Regions from separate parts of the Cohnella algarum genome, predicted to be linked through region 2. Evidence: riboswitches for the same ligand, from Rfam matches in the RefSeq annotation. Region 2 holds a riboswitch; the other holds the start of a gene.

Region 1 (7,263 bases), 3.2 Mb from region 2:
AGGATTTGTACAACTCGCTGAACGAAGCCGGCGTGGAATACATGGAGATCGGCTACAAAAATTCCCCCAAGCTGCTTAAAGGCGCGGAAAATGCCGGTCCGTGGCGCTTTTTGGACGACGACTTTTTGCGCAAGGTCATCCCCGAGAAAAAGAACACCAAGCTTTCCGCGCTGGTCGATGTCGGCCGCGTCGACGAAAACGACGTGCTGCCCCGCAGCGAGTCGCTGCTCGACCTGATTCGCGTCGCCTGCTACGCGCGCGATACGGCGAAGGCGATCGAGCTGGCCACCTTGTTCCATAATCGGGGATATGAAACGACGATCAACATTATGGCCTTGTCCAACGTGATGGACAACGAGCTGACGGAATCGCTGGCGATGATCGCCGACAGCCCGATCGACGTCGTTTACATCGTCGACTCTTACGGCAGCCTCGATCCGGACGACTTCCGCTATTTGGTGGAAAAGTTCCGCCGCAACCTGAAAACGAAACGCCTCGGCGTCCATACGCACAACAATATGCAGCTTGCGTTCGCCAACACGCTTGTCGCCGCGGAGATGGGCGTCGAGCTGCTGGACGCTTCCGTGTACGGCATGGGCCGCGCGGCGGGCAACTGTCCGACCGAGCTGCTGCTGGCGAAGCTGAACAATCCCCAGTACAGCCTTCGTCCCGTGCTCGGCATGATCGAGCGCCACATGGTCAAGCTTCGCGAGAAGGAAGAATGGGGCTACCTCATTCCGTACATGGTGACGGGCGCGCTGGACGAGCATCCCCGTTCCGCCATGGCGTGCCGGGCTTCGGCCGAACGCGACGAATACGTCAATTTCTACGATAAAATGACGACGCCGGAAGTGTATTCCAAGTAATCCGGCCGTCGCGGCAGGCGAAAACGGCTCTCCGGAAGGAGGGCCGTTTTCGCTATGGAGTGCCCCATGTTCGGTTGGGGCGTCGGATCGGGGTGTTGCCGGCTCAGCGCGCGGCGCTCATTATAGCCGGGCAGGGGCAAGCCCGGCTTAGCGCGCGGCGCTCGGGTTATGCCGGCAGGGGCAAGCCCGGCTTAGCGCGCGGCGCTCGGGTTATAGCCGGAAAGTTCGCCTTGACCGCGGATCGCGGCCGCTTTGTTTTGCGGATTCGGATGGAAATAGGCGTCGCCCTTCAACACGCGTCCCCCGATCGTCGTCGCCTCGACCCGAACGCCGATATCCTCGGTTTGGGCGAAATGCGCAAGCAGCCGTTCGTCGGAAACGCCTTCCGCATCGATGTACCAAAGAAAGGTGCCGTATTCCTGAATGACGAACAGCTTAGCCTGGGAAAAAGCAAGCTCCCAGCTTCCGGTCGAATGCGCGACGGACAATGACGCCAAATCGTAACTTTCCATAGGTCCCATCCTTTGTCGGTTTTGTCGGTCAATTTGAATCGAATCTCCATTTGAATCCAATCGCAGGCATACCGAAATTGTAGCCGTTGCAAGGTTCGTTTTGCAAACGAGAGATTGGATTCGGACAACGTCCCCTTTATAACGAACCATCGGTAAAATACGGCGGAAATAGGGAAGGAGGCGTGCGCTTGGAAAAACGGATCGAACGGTCCGGCCTGGATGAGCAGGAGCCGCTCGTCCGCTTGTTCGTATACGGAACGCTGCTGCCGGGCTTCGCGGGTTATCGGCTTCTCGAGCCTTATTTGCGCGGGACTCCCCTCCCGGGACGCGTGCGCGGACGGCTGGTCGATGCGGGGGCGTATCCGGCGTTGGTGCCGGGGACCGGCGGGGAAGACCGCTTCGTGCGCGGATTGTGGTGCGAGCTGAGCGGGGCCGCCTTGGCCGAGATCGACGCGTACGAGGAATTTTACGGGATCGAGGAAACGAACGACTACGAGCGGGTATGGGTGCGCGACGCGGACCGCCCGGATTGCGCGGGCTGGACTTACATTTGGCCCGATTCGCGCGGGCTGGCGTTCGCGGATTTCGACGCGTGGGCGGACAAATACCAGGACGGGAGAGGCTTCTGACACCCGCAGGGTACAAACCGCCCATGCCGACCCGAACGGGAGGCGGCCCCAGGAGGCCAGAGGCGAACGCATAATGCTGTCGGCAAATGCCGCGGCATCGCCTACGCTGGATTTCATCCAATCAGCAGAGCGAAACTCGGGAATTGGGCTGTCTAGGTTGGATATTGTCCAACGAGGAACGGGGATTTAGCGCAGATTTTGCAAAGGGGCGTCGCTTGATTGGACAAAATCCATCGAAGACGGCGCGGGTCGTGAAAATGGGGCTCTCGGTTGGACAAAATCCAACGGAGACGGGCATCGGTGGGGAGGACTTCGTCCCGAACGTACGGGTGGCCCCGAAAAGAACGAAAAGACCCCGATTCCGCATCCAGGCGGAAATGGGGTCCTTTTCGTCGCGGCATTGCTGCACGCTACCATCGCCGGCTGCCGCAAGGGCAGCATGGGTGCCGGGGCAGCTCCCATCGGGCCGAGGCGTCCGGCAGCTGAAAGCTTCAGGCGGGACAACTGGTCCGGCAGCTTGCGTCGCGGGCAGCTCCCGGCCAGCCAAGATGGCAGGCAATTTAAGTACGTCGAGGGAAGCTCCCGACGGGCCAAGATGTCCGACGGCTTGCGTCGCGAGCATTCCGGCGAGTTAAGGCGTCCGGCAGCTTATGCCGCTGGAAGCTTCAGGCGGGTCAAGACGGCTGGCAGCTGGCGTCACGAGCGGCTCCGGCGGGCCAACCCGGCCGGCGCTTACGTCGCGGGCAGCTCCCGGCGAGCCTGCTCGGCCGCGGCCGTCATTTCGCGAAGCGCCTTGAGCGTTTCGCTTTCGCTGCGCGTCTTGAGGCCGCAGTCCGGGTTGATCCACAGCCGGTCGGCCGGCACGACCTCCAGGGCGGCGCGGATGACGGCCAGCATGTCGCCGCTGCCCGGCACGACCGGGCTGTGGATGTCGTATACGCCAAGCCCGATGCCGTTGCCGTAAGGCTCGCCGCGGAGCGCCTCGATCAGGGCGCCGTGGCTGCGCGACGTTTCGAGCGAAATGACGTCCGCATCCATCGCCTGGATCGCGTCGATAATTTCATGGAAATCGCAGTAGCACATATGCGTATGAATTTGGGTGTCGTCGGCCACGCCGGCTACGCTGCGGCGGAAAGCCCGGACCGCCCATTCGAAGTAGGCCGTCCATTCGCGTCGCTTCAGCGGGGCGATTTCCCGCAGCGCCGGCTCGTCCACCTGGATCATGCCGATGCCGGCGGCTTCGAGACGGAGCACTTCCGCGTTCAGCGCCCTGGCGATCTGGTCGGCGATCCGGCTTTGCGGCAGGTCTTCGCGGCTGAACGACCAGGCGAGCATCGTGATCGGGCCGGTCAGCATGCCTTTCACCGGACGGGAAGAAAGCGATTGGGCGTAGACGGTGTCCTCCAGCGTCATCGGGCCTTTGTCCATCACGTCCCCGAAAATAACGGGCGGCTTGACGCAGCGGGAGCCGTACGATTGCACCCAGCCGTTGTCGGTAAAATGATACCCGTCCAGCAGCATGGCAAAGTGCTCGACCATGTCCGTCCGCTCGAATTCGCCGTGCACGAGGACATCGAGGCCAAGCTCCTCCTGGCGGCGAATCCACAGCCCGGTTTTTTCCTTCAGCAGGCGGCGATAATCGCCTTCCGCCAGCTTTCCTTTCCGCCATTCCAGCCGGGCGCGGCGAATATCGTCCGTCTGCGGCAGGCTGCCGATCGTCGTCGTCGGCAGCGGAGGCAGCCCGAACCGCGCCTGCTGCAGCTCGCGGCGCCGCTCGTACGGCGCCCGCTCCGGCGCCGAATCCGCCCGCGCGCCGGCCGCTTCCCGGCCGCGCGCCGGATGAGCGCGCAGCGCGGCCAAAGCCGCGCGGCTCTCCTCCAGCCGCGCCGGCAGCGCGGCGCTGCCGCTGTCGGCGCCGGCGGCCAGGCGCGAGCCGAGCGCGTCGGCAAGATCGACGAGCTCGCGCAGCTTCTCGTCGGCAAAGGCGAAGGCGGCGCGCACAACCGGGTCGCCGCTGCGTTCCGCGGAGGCGGTCACGGGCGCGTGCAGCAGGCTGCACGACGTCTGCACGACGAGCCGCTCCGGGGACACGATCGCCGCCAGCTCGCCGAGCAGGGCGAGAGCGCGGTCGGGATCGGCGCGCCAAATGCCGCGTCCGTCAACGATGCCGGCACCGAGCGTTTTGTCCGCGGGCCAGCCTTCCTGCCGGAGCGCCTCCAGATTCGCGCCTCCGTCCCGCGCGAAATCGAGCCCGATGCCGCCGACGGGCAGCGCGAGCAGCCGCTTCGGAAACTCCGCCGCGGCGAAATACGTCTGCAGCATCAGTTTCAAATTCGGCCGGACGGACGAAAGCGCCGCATAAACCTCGTCGATCAGCGGCAGATGCTCTTCCGGCACGTCCGTGACGAGCGAAGGTTCGTCCATTTGCACCCAGACGGCCCCGGCGTCCGCCAGCTGGGCGAGAACTTCCGAGTAGACCGGCACGAGGCGGCGAACCCGATCCGCGAATTCCCCGGCGGCCACCCCTTTGGCCAGCCGGACATAGGTGTAGGGGCCGACGATAACCGGACGGGTCAGAAGGCCGGCTTTTTCCTTCGCTTCGTTGAAAGCGTCGAGCCAGGGATTGAACGCGAGCCGGGGCTCGCGGCGGTCGCCCAGCTCGGGCACGATATAGTGATAGTTGGTGTCGAACCACTTCGTCATTTCGGAAGCGGGCTTTCCTTCCGCGCCGCGGGCGACGGCGAAGTAGACTTCAAGCGAGCCGGGAGCGCCGAGATCCCGGAATCGTTCCGGGACGAGATCGAAGGCGACCGTATGATCGAGAATGCCGTCGTACAGGGAATAGTCCCCGGACGGCAGAACGGCGACGCCCGACCGTTTCATCCGCAGCAGCCGGCGGATTCTAAGCTCCGCCTGCTCCTCCCTGAATTCGTTTTCGCCCGACTTTCCGCTCCAGAAGCGCTCCAGGCTTTTTTTCCATTCCCGGTTTTCCCCGATTCGGGGATACCCGAGCGCGGCGGTTGCCACGATAGACATACGCAAACCACACCTCTCGCAAAATGTTGATCAACCGACATCCGGGCGCCGCAAGCAAAAAAGGCATGCCCGCCTCCCAGCTTCGGAAGGACGGGCATGCCGAAATAGACGTCCAGAACGTCAAATCAGATGTGCCGGATCATCCCTATCGACCGTAGGTTCCTTGGCTTGAGAAAAGACGGCAGGTATCCCTGGCTTCGGGTTCCAAAGGCCGCGCGCATATCGCGCCTTTGCCCCCGTTACAGTGGCGGGACCGCGCCGGACTCTCACCGGCTTCCCTTTTCATCCGCTCACCGCTTCAAGCGCTCTTCACGAGCGCCGGAAGCTGCGTCGCCATCTTTTCCGGTATGCGGTTGTCGTCAATAACTATACATTCGAAAGAATATTTATGCAACAATTCTTTTCCGGCAGTTGAACGAAGGGACGCGTTCGGGTACGATGGACGGTGACAGGGTCCAAGGATTGCGGAAATTTTTGGATTTTTCGAAAGAGGGGTTTCGTTCGTGTCGACTGCATCAGCTTACGGGCGCAAGCATGCGGCCGCTTTGCCGGCGCTGCGGCGCTTTGTCGCGTTCATCGTTTTTTGGGCCGGGGCCATCGGGCTGTCGGCTCCTTCCGCTTTCGCGCATGCGACGCTGGAACAGGCTTCGCCCGCGCAAGACGCGAAACTCGCGTCCGCACCCGAGGCCGTCGAGCTGCTCTTCAACGAGCGGCTGGACGGCACCGGATACTCGCTTCGCGTGCTGGATGACGCTTCGAAGTCCGTTACGGACGCGGAGCCGGAGCGTTTCGAACAGGGAAAAGGCTTGAGGCTCAGCCTTCCGAAGCTTGAAGAGGGCCATTATACGGTGTCGTACAGCGTCATTTCCGCCGACGGCCATCCGGTTTCCGGGGCCTACGTGTTCACCGTCGGCAATCCGCCGGCCGCGACGACGTCCGACCGGCTGGATCCTCACGCCCAGGTCGGACATGACGGGCACGGCGAGCACATGCTGGGCGACCGGGCATTCGTTCTTTACGCGACGAGAATCGCCTATTACGCGGGCCTGCTCCTGACGGCCGGGCTGGCGCTGTGGAGCCTTTCGCGCGGAGCTTCGCCGGTCGTGCGGGAGCGGCGCGAAGCGGCTCTCGGCTTCATGGGGAAATTCGCGCTTTGCGCGACGCTCGCTTACGCCGTTCTGCATGTAAGCGAACTTGCGCAGGGCGAGCCGATGTCCGAATGGGGCCGCATCCTGATTCAGACGACGATCGGCCGGCTGTACCTGGCCGAGCTGCTGCTCGCGGTCGCGGCGACGCTGCTTCGGTCGCTCGGGGCGTACGCCCGCCTCTTCTGGGCGGCCGCTGCGCTGTTCGCCGAGGCCTGGAGCGGCCACGCGGCGGCTTTTTCGCCGATCGGGTATTCGGTCGGGCTCGATTTCGTCCACCTGCTTGGAGCCGCATTGTGGGGCGGAGGACTTGCGCTGCTTATTCTCGTATGGAGCAAGGAGCGGACGGAGGCGGGACGGTTTGCCCTGCTGTTTTCCAGGTGGGCGCTCCTTTCGTTTGTCGCGCTTTGGATCACGGGGACGCTTAGCGTTTTGAAATATTTGCCTTCGCTTTCTTATTTGCTCTACACGTCCTGGGGCAAATGGCTGATCGCCAAAACGGCGCTGTCCGCGCTTGTTGTCATCGCCGCCTTTTTGATCCGGCTCAGGCTGCGCAAAGGGAATCTTCCCGGCGGCGGACTGCTGAAGCTCGACATCGGCCTGTTCGGAGCGATCGTGCTGTGCGTCGGCATTCTGACGTATCAAAATCCGCTGCCCTCGAACGCCCCGCTGCATTATCACGAGATGGGCGAAGAGATGCACCTGACGCTGCGAATCGCGCCGAACGCCCCTGGGGAAAACGCGTTTACGTTGAAAATATGGCTGCCGGAGGAGCTGGGACTGCCCAAGCAAGCGCTGCTGCGCCTGATGCCCGAAGGGCGGGACGACGTCGGCGCGATCGACGTTCCGCTCGAAGCGTACGAGGATGAGGAGCTGGACGATTTTGCCGGCTATGAAAAAGCGACCTACCGCGCGCAAGGCTCGTATTTGCCCTTTGCGGGAAAATGGAAGGCGCAGGTGCGGGTGACGGATTCGGAAAGCAACGAGCTCGTGCGCGAAACGGAGTTTCGGATTTATTGAACCGGCCGGAAGGCGGAGGCAGCCGGCCGGATGCGAAAGAGGGAGCCGTCATGCG
Region 2 (7,263 bases):
AACGCCGCGATCGCCGGAATCGCGACAACCAGCGCGCCGTAAGCGGCAGCCCGTTTCCAACGTTTTCCGACAAGCAGCAGGACGGTGACGCAAATAAAATGAACGGCAAACGTCGTCGCCGAACCGCAGCTCAAGTAAAGAATTCCCGGAATCGCATAGTAAACGATGAAATCCTTGGCGAAAAAGAAAGCTTGTTCCCGAAGAGAACGGCGGGGTTTCCGTTCCTCCAGGCTAACCCGTCCGGCGATGGCCGCGGCGAAAAGGTAAAGGGCCAACGTCGGGGCGTGCAGGGTGAAAGGGCCGAGCGAAATCCAAGCCTTGCTCCCGTTTACGACCGTCGGTCCCCACAACCACGCTTGCGGCAGAAGCAGCAGAACGGAAGCCGCCCCGTACAGCGGCCTTATCCACCCTTTGAGTTTGCGATAATCGGCAAAATAGAGCAGAAGCAACAGGCCGAATCCGATAACGGAGAACATCGCCTTGCGGACGGCAAAAGCCATGCCGGAAATCCGCTGATCGACGGCGCTTAGCTGGATGCCGAGCATCGTCACGATCCCGATCCCGACCAGAAGCGCGGTCAGCAGGAGGACGCTCCACTCCGTTTTGGGCTTATGCACGCTGTGCAGATGCTTTCCGATTCGCTTCGGATCGCCCATCGATTCGATCGCAAGCCGGACGGCCTCCTCTTCGGAAACGCCTTCGCCGCGCCTTGCGGCGATCGCCTCCTCCAAATGCCCGCCGATCTCCAGACGGATCTCCCCGTGCATTTCCTTCGCCTTCACTTGCGAGCACACCTGATCGAGAAACGCCTCTACCCGCTCGTTTCGGTCGAGCGCCATCAGGACGCGCCCCCTTCCCCGAGCACGCGGTTGACCGTCGCGCTGAAAAGAGACCATTCCCGTTTCCGCTCCTCCAGCTGCAGGCGGCCCTGATCGGTGATGCGGTAATATTTGCGCTGGCGGCCCCCTTCGTTGTGCCAGTACGCCTCCACCATCCGTTGCGCTTCCAAGGCGTGGAGAATCGGATAAAGCGTACCCTCCTTCAGGTTGAATACGCCGGCCGACAGGCGTTCCAGCTCCTTGACCATCTCGTATCCGTACATTTCCTTGCGGTCGAGAAGGGTAAGCACGAGAATGACCGTGCTGCCTTTCATCAGTTCTTTGCCGATTTTCATCGAAACCTCCGCCTTATGCATCGATAATCTATGTATCGAATATCTAGGTATATTTTAATCGCGAAACAAAGCCCGGTCAATAGCCAAAACGAAGATCGAAACACCGGAGGGCGACAGGCGAGTCGCCGGGCAGGCAGGATTCGGCGCTTCTTTGTCGAAACATTTAATGTTCGCGCGAATAAGCGGCTTCAATCCCAACGAAGACTATTTCTGCGGCATTTATAAAATGCAAGGAGGAAGCACAGTGGCCTACAACAGCATAATCGTTCGCTTGGAACTGAATCATTCGCTCATTCACTTCGGAGACGTGGCTTCGGCCATCGGACGGGCGGGCGGGGACATTACGTCCATCGACGTCATCCGCTCGGGGCAAGACGTTTCCGTTCGGGACATTACGGTACATATAACGGAAGAAGGGGAATCGCAGGTCGTCGAATCGTTAAAAGCGCTGGACGGGGTCCAGTTGATCAACGTGTCCGACCGCACGTTTCTGGCGCATTTGGGCGGCAAAATCGCCATTCAGCCGAGCTTGCCGATCCGCAACCGCGACGATTTGTCCAGGGTGTATACGCCCGGCGTCGCCCGGGTGTCGGCGGCGATCCATGAAAATCGCGACAAGGCGTATTCGCTGACGATCAAGCGGAATACGGTAGCCGTCGTCACGGACGGCACGGCGGTGCTCGGCCTCGGCGACATCGGGCCGTACGCGGCGGCGCCGGTCATGGAAGGGAAGGCGATGCTGTTCAAGCAGCTGGCGGACGTCGACGCTTTTCCGATCTGTCTGGACACGAAGGATACGGAGGAAATTATCCGGACGATCAAGGCAATCGCGCCGATTTTCGGCGGCATCAATTTGGAGGATATCGCGTCTCCGCGCTGCTTCGAAATCGAAACGCGGCTTGCGGAGCAGCTCGATATTCCGATTTTCCACGACGATCAGCACGGAACGGCCATCGTCGTCATCGCGGGACTGCTGAACGCGCTGAAGGTCGTCGGCAAGCGGATCGACCAGGTTCGCGTCGTCGTGAACGGCATCGGAGCGGCCGGCGTCTCGATATGCAAAATGCTGCTGGCCGCCGGCGTCCGCAGGCTCGTGCCGGTCGACCGCGAAGGCGCGATCGTGCGCGGCGGCTCGTATTCGGACCATCCGATGTGGCACTGGCTGTCCGAGCAGCCGCAGGTGGAGGCCGAGCCGGGAACGCTGAAGGAAGTGATCCGGGACGCGGACGTGTTCATCGGAGTGTCCCGCGGCGGGGTGCTGAATGCGGAGGATGTCGGAAAAATGGCGGCGGACCGCATCGTTTTCGCCATGGCGAACCCGCATCCGGAAATCGACCCCGAGGCGGCGCTGCCGATCGTGCGCGTATTTGCGACCGGGCGGAGCGACTATCCGAACCAGATCAACAACGTGCTCGTGTTCCCGGGCATTTTCCGCGGAGCGCTGGATTGCCGGGCGCGCATCATCAACGAGCCGATGAAGCTGGCGGCGGCCCGCGCCATCGCTTCGGTCGTGTCGGCGGGCGAACTGAACGCGCAGTATATCATACCGAGCATTTTCAACGAGCAGGTGGTGGCCAAAGTCCGGCACGCCGTCATCGAAACGGCAATATTGACCGGCGTCGCCCGGCGCACGCCGCCGGATTTCCGGTAATTTCCGAAGCCGGCATCGCCATGCCAAAAAAATCAGCGCCGTCGCGGCTGCCTTTTCGGCGGCACAGCGTTCGGCGCTGCTCTGCTTTTCCGTTTCGGACGATTTGCGTTTGCGGCTTGCGCTGCCATCGTCCCCGGAGCGCTTCGGGACTTAAGAGCCCGGAGCGTTCTTCTTTTTGGCGTGCTTTTTTGCTTTTCGATTTGCTCATGCGGTTCACGCTCCCGTGAAAATTTCGGCGAGGCGGCGCGCGGCCGCCGCCGACCCCAAGTATACGCTAAAACGCGGAAGATTGTAACAGTTTGCGCACAAAACGCCCTCGAAGGCGATCGGCGGACCCCGCGGTACTATTCATTCCCGACCGAGTACGTTATAATTCGATAGAAGCGGCCGCCGCTTGAACATTTGAATGATTTTTCAGCCAGTTGGTGCCTTGTCCGGACAGGAGGTCCGCGTCAAGGGTAAAAGGGAAGCCGGTGAGAGTCCGGCGCGGTCCCGCCACTGTAACCCGGAAACGACCCCGACGATGCCACTGCTTCCGATGGAAGCGGGAAGGCCGGGGGGAAGCTGCAAGGCCGGGGAGCCAGGAAACCTGCCAGCTGCGCTTAGCCAACGGAATCCTTCGCGGAAAGGATCGGCTCGATCAGGATACGCCAAGACGTTGACGCCCCTGTGCGCAAGGGGTGCCGTTCGTCTTTAGCCTGATTTGCTGACCCTGCTTCCGATAGACGGAGGCAGGGTTTTGTCGTGCAGCGACCGGTTGGAAGTTTCGAAGATTCATTCATCGCTCAAGCGCAGTCCTCGAAATCAGACAGAAAGGATTGTGGTAGTGCAATGAAGAAACGTTATTTGTGGGGGTTCGCCGCGTTGTTGCTGGCGGGGTCGATTTTGGCGGGCTGCGGAAGCTCGAACGGGGAGGGCGGCGCGTCGGGCGAAGCGTCGGCAAGCGCCTCCGCGAGCGCATCGCCGAGCGCTTCGGCGTCGTCGGCGCCGGAAGCGTCCGACAGCGGCGAAGCGAAGCAGACGCAATATCCGCTGACCGTTCAGGACGCGACCGGCGAGTCGTTTACGTTCGAACAGGCGCCGCGGCGGATCGTGTCCACCTCTCCGGCGGAGACGGAAATTTTGTTCGCGCTTGGCCTGGGAGAGCAGGTCGTCGGCGTGTCCGATTTCGACAACTATCCGGAAGAGGCGACGACGAAGGATAAAGTGGGCAGCATTACGAAGCCGAACGAGGAAGCGATTATCGCCCTTCAGCCGGACCTCGTCGTAACCGGCATTTCGATGCCGGAGGACGTGCTGAACAAGCTGCGTTCGCTCGACCTGGTCATGTACAAAACCGATCCGAAGTCGATCGACGACGTGATGAACAACATTTTGCAAATGGGCATCATTACGAATCGCCAGCAGGAAGCGGAGGCGCTCGTCGCTTCGATGAAGGAAGACGTCGAGCGCGTCGCCGCGGCGGTGGCCGGCGTGGCGGAAGCCGACAAGAAGAAGGTGTATGTCGAGTTTTCCCCGGGCTGGTCGGTCGGCAAGGGAGAATTCATGGACGAGCTGATCACGCTGGCCGGCGGCATCAACGTGGCCGGAGATACCGAGGGCTGGAACCAAATCAACGAAGAAACGATCGTGCAAAAAAATCCGGACGTCATTTTGTTCACGCTCGGCGTGACCGACAGCGAGTCGGGCAAGACGCTGGAGGAGATGATCAAGGGCCGCAGCGGCTGGGATCAAATAACGGCGATCGCCGAAAATCGCGTCGTCGGCCTCGACCAGGACGTGCTGTCGCGCCCGGGGCCGCGCATCACGCAAGGGCTCGTTGAAGTCGCCAAAGCGGTATATCCCGATCTGGTGAAGGAATGAAGCGAAAAAGCGCGATTGGAGGAGGAGCTGCGCTGGCGCTCCTTCTCTTTACGGTCGTTTTCAGCCTTTCCATGGGATCGGCGCGTCTGCCCCTGGCGGACGTATGGGGCATTTTGCTGCACAGTCTGCCCGGCGGAGACTCGCTCGTCGCGCCCCACTGGGAGTCTTCGACCGAGCAGATCGTTCTGAAAATCCGCTTGCCCCGCATTGCGCTGGCGATTTTGATCGGCGCCATGCTGTCGGTAGCGGGGGCTGGTTTTCAGGGCGTACTGCGCAATCCGCTCGCCGACCCGTACACGCTCGGAGTCGCGTCCGGCTCGGCGGTAGGCGCGGCGTTTCTTATCCTGATGGGGTACAGCTACAGCTTGTTCGCGCAATGGACGATTCCGGTCGTCGCGTTTGCGACCGGATTGATCAGCCTGGCGCTCGTGCTTCGGCTCGCCCGCGACCAGGGGAAAATCCGGATGGAGACGCTGCTGCTGTCGGGCGTCGTTTTGCAGGCGTTTTTCGGCTCGCTCGTCTCGTTCATGGTTTCGAGATCGGATAAGGTCATCAACGAAATCGTCTTCTGGATGCTCGGCAGCCTGTCATTGCGCGGCTGGTCGTACTCGGCCGTGCTGCTGCCCTATTTGGCGGCGGGGCTCGTCATCATGATCGGCTACAGCCGGACGATGAATTTGTTCGCCTTGGGGGAAAGGCAGGCCGCGCATCTGGGCGTCAACGTCGAGCGGACGAAGGTGACGATTCTCGTCGTGTGCACGCTGATGACGGCGGCGGCCGTTTCCGTGGCCGGGGTTATCGGCTTCGTCGGCATGGTGGTGCCGCATTTGATCCGCCTGCTGACCGGTCCCGATTACCGGCTCCTCGTGCCGCTGTCGGCGGTCGGCGGCGCCATCTACATGCTGCTGGCGGACACGGCCGCGCGAACGCTGCTGTCGCCGACGGAAATTCCGATCGGCGTCGTGACGGCTTTTATCGGGGCGCCGTTTTTCGCCTATTTGCTCCGGCGCAACCGGAGCCGGGCCAGGGGGTAGAAGCATGATTCTAGCGAACCGTCTTGGGAAAACGTATGACGGACGCCGGGTGCTGTCGGATATCGGCTTCTCCGTTTACGAAGGGGAAATTTTCGGCATCATCGGCCCGAACGGCAGCGGCAAATCGACGCTGCTCAAGCTCCTGTCCGGCGTGGAAAAGGCGGACGAAGGCGAGGTTGCGCTCGGAGGCGCTACGGAATCCGCGCCCGGCGGCCTGCGCGAGGTTCGCGGCGGCCGGACGGTCGGAAGCTTCACCCGCAAGGAGCTGGCCCGTTTCGTCGCCGTGCTGGAACAGGAGGCGCTGCCGAAGGTCGGGTTCACGGTGCGGGAAGTGACCGAAATGGGGAGGTTTCCCTATCAGAACTGGCTGGGCGAAGAGCCGGAAAGCGCGGACGAGAGGATCGACGCGATTCTTGCGGATTTGGGGCTGACCGAGCTTGCGGAGCGGACGCTGGAGTTTCTGAGCGGGGGCGAACGGCAGCGCGTCGCCCTGGCGAAGGTCATGGCGCAGGAGCCGCGCCTGCTGATGCTGGACGAGCCGACGACGTATCTGGACATCGGCCGGCAAATTCAGCTGATGGACAGCATTCGCTTGTGGCAGCGGAGGGCCGCGGGGCTGACGGTCGTCGCGGTGCTGCACGATCTGAATCTGGCGGCGCTTTATTGCGACCGGCTGCTCCTGATCGACAAAGGGAAGGCGGTCGGCATCGGAACGCCGGAGGAGCTGCTGACCGAGGAGCGAATTCGCTCCGTTTACGGCGTCGGAACGGTCGTCACGAAGCATCCGGCAACCGGAGCGCCGCAAATTTTGCTGCAGCCGGAGGCTGCAGGGCATAGAAGGGACGGATAAAACCGATGTCAACGGAAGCGACAGATATGGCATTTATACGCTCGGCGGCCGAAAAAATCGTTCCCGCAGCCAAAGCGGCGCAGATGGCCGCAGAAGACCGGCTGAACCAGCTGACGAAGCCGCCGGGAAGCCTCGGCAGGCTGGAGGCGGTGGCCGTGCAGCTGGCGGGCGCGATGGGCACGCCCGAGCTGCCGGGGCGGCTGCGCAAGGCGGTCGTCGTGATGGCGGCGGATCATGGCGTATGCGAGGAAGGCGTCAGCGCTTTTCCCCAGGAAGTGACGCGCCAGATGGTGGCGAATTTCCTGAACGGGGGAGCGGCGATCAACGTGCTGGCGCGCCAAGCCGGCGCGGACGTCGTTTGCGTCGATATGGGGGTCAAAGGGCCTGAAATCGTCCATGAAAAGCTGCTCTCGCGCAGGGTGAGAGAGGGCGGCACCGCAAATCTGGCGCGCGGGCCGGCGATGACCCGCGAGGAAGCGGTGCGGGCGATTCGCGCCGGAATGGACGTGGCTAACGATTTGTCGATGAAGGGCTATAACGTGCTGGCCACCGGCGAAATGGGGATCGGCAATACGACGGCCAGTTCGGCGCTCCTTGCCGCCCTGACCGGGCTTGACGCGGAGGAGGTCGTCGGACGCGGCACCGGCATCGGCGACGAAGGGCTGCGCCTGAAGAGGGAGACGGTGGCACG

Evidence for each region. A riboswitch is a leader RNA that binds a small molecule or an ion and turns the genes downstream of it on or off. The one in region 2 is predicted to bind cobalamin.
Region 1: it holds a riboswitch for cobalamin, as region 2 does, so the genes downstream of both, metE (5-methyltetrahydropteroyltriglutamate--homocysteine S-methyltransferase) here and JW799_RS15110 (ABC transporter substrate-binding protein) in region 2, are expected to answer to the same signal.

Annotation. Positions count from the first base shown of each region.
Region 1 covers NZ_JAFHKM010000002.1:174,874-182,136, reverse strand. The annotation lists gene JW799_RS00880 (aldolase catalytic domain-containing protein) at 1-866, shown strand, start outside; gene JW799_RS00875 (hypothetical protein) at 1,058-1,378, opposite strand; gene JW799_RS00870 (gamma-glutamylcyclotransferase family protein) at 1,567-2,007, shown strand; gene metE (5-methyltetrahydropteroyltriglutamate--homocysteine S-methyltransferase) at 2,740-5,043, opposite strand; cobalamin riboswitch at 5,207-5,356, opposite strand; gene JW799_RS00860 (copper resistance protein CopC) at 5,547-7,208, shown strand; gene JW799_RS00855 (sensor histidine kinase) at 7,205-7,263, shown strand, end outside.
Region 2 covers NZ_JAFHKM010000002.1:3,397,021-3,404,283, forward strand. The annotation lists gene JW799_RS15095 (FtsW/RodA/SpoVE family cell cycle protein) at 1-839, opposite strand, end outside; gene JW799_RS15100 (PadR family transcriptional regulator) at 839-1,174, opposite strand; gene JW799_RS15105 (NAD-dependent malic enzyme) at 1,419-2,825, shown strand; cobalamin riboswitch at 3,232-3,436, shown strand; gene JW799_RS15110 (ABC transporter substrate-binding protein) at 3,657-4,688, shown strand; gene JW799_RS15115 (FecCD family ABC transporter permease) at 4,685-5,722, shown strand; gene JW799_RS15120 (ABC transporter ATP-binding protein) at 5,727-6,572, shown strand; gene cobT (nicotinate-nucleotide--dimethylbenzimidazole phosphoribosyltransferase) at 6,599-7,263, shown strand, end outside.